Prochlorococcus marinus XMU1408: one gene and its partner. The protein of the gene in region 1 interacts with the protein of each later gene in a pairwise test. Links are inferred from orthologs where the notes say so. Each region holds a gene or a part of one and is shown on either strand. Other genes may lie near its edges.

What was found.
Region 2: the proteins of ribD (region 1) and accC interact in binary tests that used the Escherichia coli proteins (3 or more experiments, as listed by UniProt). The link is inferred for Prochlorococcus marinus XMU1408 from one-to-one orthologs.

What each region holds. Positions count from the first base shown.
Region 1 is NZ_QJUE01000005.1:119,902-126,841, reverse strand. What follows is about bases 1,897-4,843. They hold ribD (bifunctional diaminohydroxyphosphoribosylaminopyrimidine deaminase/5-amino-6-(5-phosphoribosylamino)uracil reductase RibD), read left to right. Parts: upstream 1,897-2,796; coding sequence 2,797-3,891; downstream 3,892-4,843. Other genes in these bases: ftsH (ATP-dependent zinc metalloprotease FtsH), read left to right, coding at 3,997-4,843; DNJ73_RS07060 (DUF3122 domain-containing protein), read left to right, coding at 2,298-2,795; DNJ73_RS07065 (hypothetical protein), read left to right, coding at 2,030-2,305; cbiE (precorrin-6y C5,15-methyltransferase (decarboxylating) subunit CbiE), read right to left, coding at 1,897-1,931. In the rest of the region: DNJ73_RS07075 (NAD(+) kinase), read left to right, coding at 1-640; more of cbiE, read right to left, coding at 645-1,896; more of ftsH, read left to right, coding at 4,844-5,871; argF (ornithine carbamoyltransferase), read left to right, coding at 5,924-6,880. UniProt on the Escherichia coli protein: Converts 2,5-diamino-6-(ribosylamino)-4(3h)-pyrimidinone 5'-phosphate into 5-amino-6-(ribosylamino)-2,4(1h,3h)-pyrimidinedione 5'-phosphate.
Region 2 is NZ_QJUE01000001.1:120,699-127,586, forward strand. What follows is about bases 3,176-6,070. They hold accC (acetyl-CoA carboxylase biotin carboxylase subunit), read left to right. Parts: upstream 3,176-3,898; coding sequence 3,899-5,242; downstream 5,243-6,070. Other genes in these bases: DNJ73_RS00600 (glycosyl transferase), read right to left, coding at 3,176-3,663; DNJ73_RS00615 (YggT family protein), read right to left, coding at 5,254-5,559; psbX (photosystem II reaction center protein PsbX), read left to right, coding at 5,648-5,815; DNJ73_RS00625 (Ycf66 family protein), read left to right, coding at 5,904-6,070. Outside these bases: chromosome segregation protein SMC, read left to right, coding at 1-1,283; DNJ73_RS00595 (PRC-barrel domain-containing protein), read left to right, coding at 1,342-2,385; more of DNJ73_RS00600, read right to left, coding at 2,386-3,175; more of DNJ73_RS00625, read left to right, coding at 6,071-6,888. UniProt on the Escherichia coli protein: This protein is a component of the acetyl coenzyme A carboxylase complex; first, biotin carboxylase catalyzes the carboxylation of the carrier protein and then the transcarboxylase transfers the carboxyl group to form malonyl-CoA.

The DNA of each region.
Region 1 (6,940 bases):
AATTGGCATACCAATTCTTACCATTAACACTGGACATTTAGGCTTCTTAGCTGAGGCTTACCTTACAGATATAGATAAAATTTTCCAACATCTAGTTGCAAGACAATGGGACATCGAGGAAAGAACAAGCTTAGTTGTAAGTGTTATGAGAGGAGATCAATGTCGGTGGGAAGCTCTTTGTCTTAATGAAATGGCATTACACAGAGAGCCTATGACAAGCATGTGTCATTTTGAAATTTCTGTTGGTCGGCATGCTCCTGTGGATATTTCTGCGGATGGTGTCATACTTTCTACTCCTACAGGTTCAACTGCTTATTCACTGAGTGCTGGAGGGCCAGTGATCACGCCTGATTGTCCAGTTCTGCAGCTCACTCCAATATCTCCACATTCACTTGCATCAAGAGCTCTTGTGTTTAGTAATGAAGAACCAGTAACAGTTTTTCCCGCTACCCCTGAAAGATTGATGATGGTTGTTGATGGTAGTGCAGGTTGTTATGTGTGGCCAGAGGACCGGGTGTTAATTAGAAAAAGTGATCATCCAGTCAAATTTATCCGACTTTCAGATCATGAGTTCTTTCAAGTTCTCAGAAATAAATTGGGTTGGGGCCTACCACACGTTGCAAAACCTGATAAAAGATAAAAAATTATTGAATTTCACCTTTCAAAATAAAAACGGGATTTAAAGGTGACAATCTGACATCATCTCCGATACTTACTCCTCTATATGATTGATGTTGACTGATCGATAATCTATTAACTTTGGGCTTTAAAACTGACTCTAATTTTGATATGGATTTTAATGATATTAAAGGTATTATTAAAATACAAAAACCATTTATTTTTTTTAATACCTCTTTTATAATTAAATGTGAACTTGAGCCTCCACCTCCTATTATAACTCTATCTGGATGTATAAGATCATTGCTTATTTTGTTCTTTTTTAATATATTTAATGCTTCATCTTCTATTATTAAAGATGGATTAACATCAAGTCTCCTTGCGTTTTCTTCAATTATATTTTTACTACCAATCCTTTTGTCAACTGAGACTAATTTCAGATGAGGAGAGAGCCTTAATGCTTCCAGACCTATGCTGCCAACGCCACTACCAATGTCCCATATTACTCCTCGCCTTGGAAGATTAAGTTCAGCAAGAAGTTGAACTCTAACTTCTTTTTTTGTCATCAATCCAGGGCAGTCTGGATTTTGAAGAAAAACTGAATCGTTAATTCCAAATAAAGGTAATTCAGTTGTCTTGTTTATTGGATCTGATTTTTCAAAAAGAATAACTAGATGTAATGGATCCAAATCAATGGGAAAATCACCAGTGGAATTAATTCTTTTAATCCTTTCATCTTTATATCCAAGTCTTTCAAAAGTCCAAAATTCATATTTTTCCTCAAGTCCAAATGAATTAAGTAGTTTATAAACTTCTTTAGCCCCTCCTCTTTTCGAATCAGTTAATACTATGAGAGAAGATGGAAGCTTTTTAATTGCTTTTTCAAATAAAAAAGGATCTCTTCCATGAAGACTGATCCATTGAGTGTCTTGCCAAGGTTTACCAAGTCTAGAAAAAGCTAGTTGGAAAGAAGTAGCAGCTGGCTCAAAATTAAGCTTTGATAAAGGGAAGTTTTGAATTAATAACCTACCAATCCCAAACCAAAGAGGATCGCCTCCTGAAAATATAATTGTTTGTTTGTCTTCTTCTTTTAATACAGATATGAAATCATTTAATTGATCAGTGGAAATGAACTTTCCTCTGTAATTATTCACTTTGTTTTCTTTCAACCAGACTTGAAATGAATCTAAAATTCTTTGTGGCCCAGCGATTATTTCAGCTTTGAAAATCTGATTTTTTTTGGATTCAAAAAGACCCTCAGCATTTGAAGTATCAATTCCTATTACGTGTATCTGCTTAGACTCATTAGGCATAGCTGAGATAAATATACGAATAAAATTGCTTTTTTTATAGCTTTACTATTTTTCCGCTTAAAATCAACTAAAACTTCAATAGTTATTTTAAAAATTTTGTGAATCTTAAAAGAAATGAAACTGAAGAGTCATTAAGCAGAAGGTTTAGACTTCATGAGATTTTGATAGCTCTTATTAACCAACAAAAAGATTTAGAATTAATGGACGACGGCGTACAAATTTTTAATAATCCCACTAATCGCTCAGAAAAATATGATTCTTCTAAAATAATTGAACGTAATCAACGTATCATTAAGAAATATCAGTCACTCGTTCGCTCAGCAATAGCATTAGATGCCCTTCTTGAATCTGAAAAATATGACATTAATGATTGAAATATTTCGTCGGACTTTTTGTTGGATAATTGCAGGTTGTTTTATTTTTGGTTGCTTTTTTACTAATCCAAAAAATATCTATGCAGATTCAAAAGTAAATGGAAATTTTGATAAAAATGAGATTAAAAGAAGTCTAGAAAGCTTGCGAGATATAGACTATCAAACATGGCAAATTATTGTTTATCCAAGTAATAAAGTCTCAAACAATTTAACTTTAAGAATATTGGGATATCCTGGTTCTTTGAGGATTGATCATCCTGTTGATTTAACAGTTAACTCAGGCAGAAAGACGTGGCTTCTAAAAGATATAACTAAGACAAACAAAGCTAATGTTGAATTTTTGAATGATTCTGCTGCAGAATTTGATCTAACCCCTTTGGTTGCTGGGTTGGACAAAAATAGGCCTTTGAGACTTAGTTTGCCTGGATTGATAAATGATTTACCAATCCCTCCTTATTTAGTGAGTGAATGGAGAACATTGGCTGGATAAAATGATTGATTTGCCTTTCGATCAAAAAATATGGGTGCCATGGATGAGGCGCTCAATCCAGCTAGCTCTTCTGGCAGAGGGTAGGACAAGCCCAAATCCCCTTGTTGGAGCTGTAGTCTTGGACGCAAATGGAAAACTTGTTGGAGAAGGATTTCATTCAGGGGCAGGAAAAGCTCATGCTGAAATAGAGGCACTTGCTCAAGCCAAAGACAAATCAATCGATGGAACGATAGTTGTAACTCTGGAGCCTTGCTGCCACCATGGGCTAACCCCTCCTTGTACTGAAGCAATCCTAAAATCAGGGTTAAAGAGAGTTGTTATTGGTATGGTTGATCCAGACCCTAGGGTTTCAGGAAATGGCATTTCAAGACTCAAAGATTCTGGATTAGAGGTTATTGAGGGTGTTTTGAGAAAAGAATGTGAATGGATTAATCGCGAATTTATTTTCCGAATTCTTAATGGCCGACCCTGGGGAATTCTTAAATGGGCAATGAGTCTTGATGGAAGAATCGGCTTACCTAATGGATGCAGTAAATGGATTACTAGCGAATATGCGAGGGAGAATGTTCATCAGATAAGAGCAAAATGTGATGCTGTAATTATTGGAGGCGGAACTCTAAGAGCTGATAATCCTCTTTTGACATCAAGAGGATTATCAAGTTTTGAACCTTTGAGAGTGGTTTTCTCTAGGTCATTGGACTTGCCTAAAACTGCAAGACTTTGGGATACAAAACTTGCTAAAACAATTATTGCTTATGGACCTGAGGGTAATGAAGCTTTCTTTGATGACTTACCAGATGGACCAGATAAATTGCCTTTAATTTTAAGTGAACCATCTGAATTACTTTCTGCACTTGGTAAACGAGGCTGCAATAAAATCCTTTGGGAATGTGGCCCTCTTCTTGCTACAAGAGCAATCGAGATGAATTGTGTTCAAGAGTTAGTGGTTTTTATTGCCCCAAAACTCCTCGGAGGCAAGTCAGCAATGACACCTCTAAACAGTTTTGGATTTGAATCAATAAAATCTTCCTACAAATTGCAACATTCTTTTTTAGATCGAAAAATGGAAGATCTTTGTTGGAGACTATTTTTTTAGTGGGTTAATTCTTTAGAATTATATATTCGTTCGGATCTCCCTCCAGTTAAACAGGTCGATTTGGGTTGAAAATTGTTTAACTTAGTATCAATTAATTTTCTGCTAATGCCAATACGACAGGACGAAAATCAACCTAATAAACGTTTTGGAATAATTAATTTAGTTCTAATAGGTTTTGGAGCACTACTACTTTTTAGTAGTTTTTTCCCAAGTCAGAATATGCAAGTCCCGAGAGTTCCATACTCTCTTTTCATCAATCAAGTTAATGATGGTGAAGTAAAACGAGCGTATATTACTCAAGATCAAATTAGATATGAATTGTCCTCTACTGAAGAAGGCGCCCCTTCAGTTTTAGCGACTACTCCAATTTTTGATATGGATTTACCTCAAAGATTGGAGAATAAAGGCGTTGAATTTGCAGCTGCTCCTCCTAAGAAACCAAATATCTTTACAACTATTTTGAGTTGGGTCGTACCCCCATTAATTTTTATTCTTGTTCTTCAGTTCTTTGCTAGAAGAAGTATGGGAGGGGGAGGTGCTCAAGGAGCTCTGAGTTTCACTAAAAGTAAGGCAAAGGTATATGTCCCCGACGATGAATCAAAAGTAACCTTCGATGACGTTGCTGGAGTAGATGAAGCTAAAGATGAATTAACAGAAATAGTAGATTTTCTCAAAAAGCCTCAACGATATACGGATATTGGAGCAAGAATCCCTAAAGGCGTTCTTTTAGTAGGACCTCCAGGAACTGGTAAGACACTTCTTTCAAAGGCCGTTGCTGGTGAAGCAGAAGTACCATTCTTCATAATATCTGGTTCTGAATTTGTTGAATTATTTGTTGGTGCAGGTGCAGCAAGAGTTAGAGATTTATTCGAGCAAGCAAAGAAGAAAGCACCATGCATAATCTTTATTGATGAACTTGATGCAATAGGTAAAAGTAGATCAGGTTCAATGGGTGTTGTCGGAGGTAATGACGAGAGAGAGCAAACTCTCAATCAGCTACTCACAGAAATGGATGGCTTTGCCTCAACTGATAAACCAGTGATAGTACTTGCTGCTACAAACCAACCTGAGGTATTAGATGCTGCACTATTACGCCCTGGTAGATTTGATAGACAGGTATTAGTTGATAGACCAGACTTATCTGGTAGAAAAACAATCCTCGAAATATATACAAAAAAAGTAAAGCTCTCAAACAATATTGATTTAGACCGTATTGCTCAAGCCACAAGTGGATTTGCAGGAGCTGATTTAGCAAATATGGTTAACGAGGCAGCTTTATTAGCTGCACGAGGCAAACGAGTTGAAGTTGAACAACAAGATTTAAATGAAGCTATTGAAAGAGTCGTTGCTGGTTTAGAGAAGAAAAGTCGAGTGTTGCAAGACGATGAGAAGAAGATTGTGGCATACCATGAGGTTGGGCATGCAATAGTTGGTCATTTAATGCCTGGCGGTAGCAAAGTTGCGAAAATATCAATTGTGCCAAGAGGCATGAGTGCATTGGGATATACCCTTCAACTTCCTACAGAGGAAAGATTTTTAAATTCAAAAGAAGAATTACAAGGTCAGATAGCTACTCTTTTAGGGGGAAGATCTGCAGAAGAAATAATTTTTGGAAAAATCACAACTGGTGCTTCAAATGATCTCCAGAGAGCTACTGATTTAGCTGAGCAAATGGTTGGAACATATGGAATGAGTGATATTCTTGGTCCTCTGGCGTATGATAAGCAGGGAGGTGGTCAGTTCCTTGGAGGTAATAACAATCCTAGAAGAGAACTTAGTGATGCTACCGCTCAAGCTATTGATAAAGAAGTTAGAAGCTTGGTAGATGATGCACACGAAAGTGCTTTAAATATTCTTAAAAATAATCTTTCTTTATTAGAGGATATTTCACAGAAAATTCTTGAGAAAGAAGTCATAGAGGGTGATGAACTTAAAGAAATGCTGTCTAGTAGTGTTATGCCTGAAAAAGTTTTAAATTAATTACTTGACTTTATATCCTTTATCCCCGATAAAGGATATTTGAGGCTTTTTTATGGCTTCAGCATCTTCTGGCTTAGCTTCTAAATTATCTTCCTTTAGTAAAAACAATTTTCTCTCATCATCTGATTTAAATACAAATCAGATATTGTCTTTATTTGAATTAGCAAAGCAGTTAAAAGTAGGCAATAGAAGAATAGACCTTGGAAATAGGGTCCTGGGTTTGATATTCAAAAAAGCCTCTACTAGGACAAGAGTAAGCTTTCAAGTGGCAATGGCAAGACTTGGAGGACAAACAGTTGATTTGAATCCACAAGTAACACAACTTGGCAGAGGTGAACCCATTAAAGACACAGCAAGGGTTTTAAGTCGTTACTGTGATGCCCTAGCAATTCGAACTTTCTCGCAGCAAGAAATAGAAGAATATGCAGAGTGGTCTTCTATTCCAGTAATTAATGCTTTGACAGATCTTGAACACCCTTGTCAGGCACTGGCTGATTATTTAACAATTCAGGAGAAATTTGGAGAGCTTAAAGGGATCAATCTTTCATACATTGGAGATGGGAATAATGTCGCAAACTCATTGATGATATGCGGAGCATTGTTAGGAGTAAATGTGAATATTTGTTCTCCAAATGGCTTTGAAGCTGATTCAAATATTTTAGAAAAGGCTCGATCTCTCACTGAATTTGGTTCGAAAATATCTATTTGTAATGATCCATTTAAAGCAGCCAAAGAGGCTCAAGTTATCTACACAGATGTATGGGCTTCTATGGGACAAGAGAAGGAACATTTAAAAAGGAAAGAAATTTTTGAACAGTATAAAGTTGATCAAAAATTAATAGACCTTGCTGATGATTCGGTAGTCCTTTTACATTGCTTACCAGCTCATCGAGGTGAGGAAGTTACGGAAGAGGTGCTGGAAGGAAAAAATAGTAGTGTTTTTGATCAGGCAGAAAACCGACTACATGTTCAGCAAGCCTTGCTCGCTGTTCAACTTGGCGGCCTTTAAGGGTTGCGATTTTTTTAAATCGTGGTACATATGTATTGCAGGACAAATGTGCCTAATCTA
Region 2 (6,888 bases), on another replicon or contig:
AAAAAAGAATTGAAGAACTTCTTAAGACAAAAAAAGAAAAAATTTCTCAATTAGAATTGATTAATGCGAATATCAAACCTTTAGAGGTAGATTTATTAAAAATTGAAAAGGAAGAAAAAACTATAGATAAATCAAGTGATTCATCTGTTTGGAACAAATTGCAAAAGGAACTAGAAGATGCTGATAAAAACCTTATAGATTTTAGAAATAAGAGAGATGAGATTTTAAATAAGCAATCACAAAATAAGCTTGCAATTGATCGTTTAACTGATCAAGAAAATTCTTTAATCATCGAAGAGAATCGCTTAAAGGATTCAATAGAGACTCTTGCTTCTGCTCATATTAATTGGCGTGAGCAAACCAAGCAACTGAATTCAACTCGGCAAGATTTGATTAATGAGCAGAAGAAACTAGAAACTCGATTTGGGGAACAACGGCGAGAAAGAGATTCTGTAGAAGCTGATGTAAATACAAAACGTTTAAATTTGCAAGAACTTCAATGGAGTCTTCAACGTTTAAGAGAAGATCAAAAAAATATGAAGGAAGAGATACGTATAGAAACGAATCGTTGTACTGAATTAGAAAAGAAGCTTCCTAATCCTTTACCATTGATTTCAGATGAAATAAGAGAAAAAGGTCTTGAGGTTTTACTTTCTGATTTGGAGGCTTTGCAGAAGAAAATGGAAGAATTGGAACCAGTCAATATGCTTGCATTAGAAGAATTAGCAAAGTTAGAAGACAGGCTTAATGAACTTGAAAGTAGGCTACAGGTTCTAACTGATGAAAGATCTGAACTTTTGCTTCGTATTGAGACTGTTTCAACTTTGCGTCAGGAGGCCTTTATGGAGGCTTTTCATGCAGTAGATGAACATTTTCGCGAAATTTTTGCAAGTCTGTCTGAAGGAGATGGACATTTACAACTTGAAAATCCTGATGAACCTTTAGAGGGAGGATTGACTTTGGTGGCTCATCCAAAAGGTAAGCCTGTCAGAAGGCTGGCAGCCATGTCAGGTGGAGAAAAATCCTTAACTGCCTTGAGTTTTCTCTTTGCATTGCAACGTTTTAGACCTTCCCCTTTTTATGCTCTTGACGAAGTAGACAGTTTTTTAGACGGGGTCAATGTTGAAAGGTTAGCGGCTTTAATTGCTCGACAAGCAGAACATGCACAATTTCTTGTTGTAAGTCATAGAAGACCTATGATTGGAGCGTCAATGAGGACTATTGGGGTTACCCAAGCAAGGGGGAATCATACTCAAGTTGTTGGGTTGCCAATCGCAGCTTGATTGAATTTACTAAGATGATTCAATATGGTTCTACAAATCTAATTTCTGCATATTTGAGTTGACCAACACTCAAGCCCCACAAGAATCAACATCCGCTGTCCCAAGTGACAGATTATGGCTTCGTTCTGAGTTAATGGGGACTCAGGTTATTACTCGTGATACTGGACGAAGATTGGGTCTAGTAGGGGAAGTTGTTGTTGATATTGATCGGAGAGAAGTTGTTGCTTTGGGACTTAGAGATAATCCGTTAACACGTTTTTTACCTGGACTGCCAAGATGGCTTCCTCTTGATCAGATTCGTCAAGTGGGTGATGTGATTTTGGTTGATACATTAGATTCTTTAAGCGAAAACTTTGTTCCAGAAAGATTTAATAAAGTTATCAATTGCCAGGTCATTACTGAATCAGGAGATCAGTTAGGAAGAGTTCTTGGCTTTTCTTTTGATATTGAAACTGGTGAATTATTGACTTTGGTCATGGGAGCATTAGGTGTTCCTTTGTTAGGTGAAGGGGTTTTAAGTACTTGGGAGATGCCAGTAGATGAAATTGTCAGTAGCGGTCCGGATCGAATAATTGTTTATGAGGGGGCTGAAGAAAAATTAAAACAGCTAAGTAGTGGTTTTCTTGAAAAGCTTGGGGTAGGTAACTCTGGATGGGAGGAGAGTGAAAGAGATAGGTATAGAGTTAATCTTGTTCCAGTTGAAAATCAATTGTCTTCTGGTGAGAGTAGCAATGAGGAACAGCTACTTTTAGAACAAGCACAAGAGGAAATTTTTCAAGAAGATGAGATGGAATACGTAGAATTACAGGAATCAGAAGAACAACAATATAATCAAGAACTAAGATACCTAGATGAACCAGATGAATCTTCAATTTATTCAGAAATTGAAGAAAGCCAATCAAATTATGATAAGTCGAAATTAATAAATAGGTCTGATAATTATGAGCCTAGAATTTCCACTCGAAATAGTAAAAATAGATCTCAAATTTCAAGAGATGAAGAACCTTTAGATATTGAACCTTTGGAAAAACCACCTATTGAAAAAATTGAAGATTCTACCTTTAAAGATAAAGAACTTTTAGATATTGAAGATCCATGGTGATCAATTCAAAAGGTTTTTTTCCTTCAAAAGATTAATAATTTGCTGACAAAATTTCTTTTTTGCTCCTTTGTTTCCTCTGAGCATTTGAAGATCTTTTTTTTGACCAGATAGCCTAGAAGGAGCATTAAGCCAATCCATAGCTTCTTTAGCTATTTGGTTAGGAGTTATATGACCAATCCTTTCAGGTACAATCATTCTTTTAGCAGATATATTTGGCCAAGCCATGAAGCCTCTATTCCTCATTTTGATCAAGCTAATTAATAAGCCTAAGCACCATTTTAAAATTGGTAATCTAGCAATTAAACCTATCAATCCATCCCATGCTTCCATAACTAATAGGTGTTGAGTAGGTACAACAACTATCATAGGAATACTTAATGCCCCCAGCTCAGCAGTATTGGCACCTACTGTTGTTATTGCTAAATCACATTGAATAAGATCATTATAAGCAGGATGTTTTTCTTGTATTAAAATAACTGTAGATTTTTCTGTTATTAGTATTCCTCTTTTTTCTTTATTATTAGATTTAAGAATTGATTTAATTCCTGAATTATATTGTTTTGAGATTGGATTTTTTCTGCTAGCAAAGTATTTTAGCTCATCTATATTTGTAGTAGGTGCAAGAGGCACTATGAACCTACAATTAGGCATTGATTCTGATATTTTATCAGCCACATCAAGAAAGAAAGGTATACCAATTTTCAGTTTGGAGCTTTTGGAGCCTGGCATGAGTGCAATCCACTTTCCAGGGGGTAGGGGATCATCAATTTTTGCAGCTTCACTCAAGTCAGCTGTTAAATCTCCTATTACTGAACAACGGTTTTGAATTCGCTTTGGTACTCTTTGAAGAATATTGTCTGACATCGCTAAAATACGATCATTCCAAAAAGGCCATCTTGCAATCCATTCTGCATAAGTCATATGTAAATATCCCAATCTTGCTGAGAGTAAGACGCTCCAAAATTGATCTCCTCCTAAAAAAATTACTAACCCTTTAGTTGGCCATAAACCAAATCTATTTGGTCTAAAAATCAGTTCCCAGAAATTTTTTGCTTTTATAATCTTTTCAAATTGCAACCATTTTTGGGCTGCAAGATTTTCATGACCATTTGCATTGGGGCAAGGAACTAATACTAAGTTTAGGGATATTGCAGAGCTCTGAGATGGAGGTCTCATCTCTATTTGTTTATGAAGCTCTCTTGCAAGTGGCTTCACCCATGTAGCTAATTCACCTGGTCCATTAGATACAAAGATAATTGCTAAAGGATTTTTACTCATTTATGGATGAGCATCATTTTTGAAAAATGCGGATGGCGAGACTTGAACTCGCAAGGCCGAAGCCACATGTTCCTTAGACATGCGCGTATACCAATTCCGCCACATCCGCAAATTTACTTAGTTAAACACTAAGTAATCATGATCATAATGCTTAACCTATTAAGCTTCTACCTATTTGGTTTCAGTCTTGGGCACTAATACTGATACGATCCGCCTGAGGACCTGATAATTTTGAATGCCCATAGGCAAACTGCTGATAGCTAATCGTGGCGAAATAGCTTTAAGAATTCTCCGAAGCTGTCGAGAGATGGGGATTGCTACGGTTGCTGTTTACAGCACTGTTGATAAAAATGCTCTACATGTTCAATTAGCTGATGAAGCTGTTTGTGTTGGAGATTCGCCGAGTAGTAAAAGTTATTTAAATATTCCGAATATATTAGCTGCAGCAACTTCACGAGGAGTTGATGCTATTCACCCTGGATATGGTTTTTTAGCCGAGAATGATCGATTTGCAGAGATTTGTGGAGATCACGGCCTAATTTTTGTTGGTCCTTCTCCTCATGCAATTCGTTCAATGGGTGATAAGTCGACCGCTAAATCGACTATGCAAAAGGTTGGAGTTCCTACAGTTCCTGGAAGTGAGGGTTTGCTAGAAAGTGTCTCAGATGCATCCAAGCTTGCTTCGGAAATGGGTTATCCGGTAATGATTAAAGCAACGGCAGGAGGAGGTGGAAGAGGTATGCGCTTGGTTGGCCATGCTAATGAATTAGAGAACCTTTTTAAAGCTGCTCAAGGAGAAGCAGAAGCTGCATTTGGTAATCCAGGCCTATATATGGAGAAATTTATTGATCGCCCAAGGCATGTAGAGGTTCAGATTCTTGCTGATCGATTTGGAAATGTTGTTCACCTTGGAGAGAGAGATTGCTCAATTCAAAGGCGACATCAGAAATTATTAGAGGAATCACCAAGTCCAGCTTTAGATGACCATTTAAGAATAAGGATGGGAGAGGCAGCAGTTGCAGCAGCAAAAAGCATCAATTACGAAGGGGCTGGAACAGTTGAGTTTCTATTTGATAGGCAAGGTAATTTTTATTTTATGGAGATGAATACTCGAATACAAGTTGAACATCCTGTGACTGAGTTAGTTACAGGAATGGATCTTATATCTGAGCAATTACGTATCGCTGGAGGAGAAAAATTACAATTCAGCCAGGAAGAGATTAAGCTTGAAGGACATGCTATTGAATGTAGAATTAACGCAGAAGATCCTAATCATAATTTTAGACCTTCTCCAGGAAAAATTACTGGTTGGTTACCTCCTGGTGGACCAGGGGTAAGGGTAGATAGCCATGTTTATACAGGTTACGATATACCTCCTTTTTATGATTCTTTAATAGGAAAACTAATTGTTTGGGGAAGGGATCGAGAAGCAGCACTAAAACGAATGGAAAGAGCCTTAAACGAATGCGCTGTCACAGGAATTACTACTACTATTGATTTTCATTTACAGTTATTGAAAAGAAAAGAATTTATAAATGGAGATGTTCATACAAAGTTTGTTGAACAAGAAATGTTGTAGATCATTAGTTTTTAAGTTCGCAACATGATTTGAGTTAACAAACCTTGTTGACTAAAAAATAATTCGCGAAAAAGACTTAAGAGCCCTACCCAAATTATTGGAGTTACATCTACTCCTCCAATTGGCGCAACAATTTTTCGTGTTGCCACTAGAACAGGTTCTGTTGGTATAAAAATAATTGGCCATAAGCCAGTTCTTAAATCGATTTTTGGATACCAAGTCAAAATAATTCTTAGAAGGAATACAAGGATAAGAGCGCCAATAAAAAAACTAAATAAAAAATGTAGTGTTGGCAGGCTTTTAATTAATAGAGGCATCACAAAGCTCAAAGGATTATTGAATAGATGGTATAAATCATCTCTGATTTCGTAAGATTATATTGGTGTCGCATTGGAATTAGCTGAAATGGCTTTTCATTTATTAAATTTGTTTCTTACTGCTGGAGTTTCTGGTGAAGCTGCCACAAATTCCGCTGTTGGAATGATAGGAAGTTTTCTTGCCGCTGGAGCTTTAATAGTCGCACCTGCTGCGGCTGCATTGATTTGGGTTAGTCAAAAAGATGCATTGCGATAGGGGGCGCTAGTAATTACCTAAATTTGTCATAGACTGATTGAATACAGGTTGGATTACAACCTAAAAATCTTTATTTCAGAGGGCAAATTTGGTCAATGCCAGTCTAAATTGGGCAAGCATTGTAGGCATAGTTCTTGCTGTTTGCGGGGCTGGCTTATATTTTCTTAGGTCTTTCAAACCAGCGCTGGCAAGAGATTACGATGTATTCTTTGCCGCTATTGGATTGCTATGTGGCGGAATTCTCTTTTTTCAGGGATGGCGTTTAGATCCAATTCTTCAGTTTGGACAGTTTTTACTTGCGGGAACAACTGTGTTTTTTGCTTATGAAAGTGTTCGACTAAGAGGTATTGCAACAGATCAAGCACGCAGATCTTCATATTTTGACGAAGAGCCTGAGTTACCAAGATCTTCGCGAGGAGGCCTATCAGATTCAGGGCTTGATAGGGCTTATGATCGATTCGATGAATCTCAACCTATCAATAGGCGTTTTTCAGGTAGAGATGACTATGAGGAAGAATATTCAGATGATGAAAATTATCGAAGAAGACCATCAAGAGCTGCAATCCCAGAGCAGGCTGTAAGTAGAAGGCCTAGAAATATAAGCTCTTCAGGTATAAATACACGAGGATCTGAAAGAGAAAGAGAAAGAGAAAGAGATGGAGATAGAAATAGAAGAATGGAAAGATTTAATAACTCAAAATTTTCTTCTGATAGAACCTCAAACTTTGGCGACAGGAGAACTAGTCGTCAAGAAACTAGAAGAGGGAGCCGTCCTTTAGCAAGTGGACAAACATCAAGTCGTAGAAGAAATGAGTCTTCTAACCCTTCTCAAGTATCATCTTCAAGATTAAATAATGAAAATCTAAATAGATCTTCCTCAGGGCCTACTAGTAGACCCTCTAAAAATAAAAATAATATTGAAGATGCAGCCTTCTCCAGTTCCGAAAAAGGAGTTAGTAGGGCTAATAGAAGGCCTTCAAAAGACTCCGTTCCTAATAATGCTAATAAAAGACCATCTGGAAGTTCTTATTCACCCTCATCTCGTAAGGCTAGACCTAGAGACAATAGTTCAA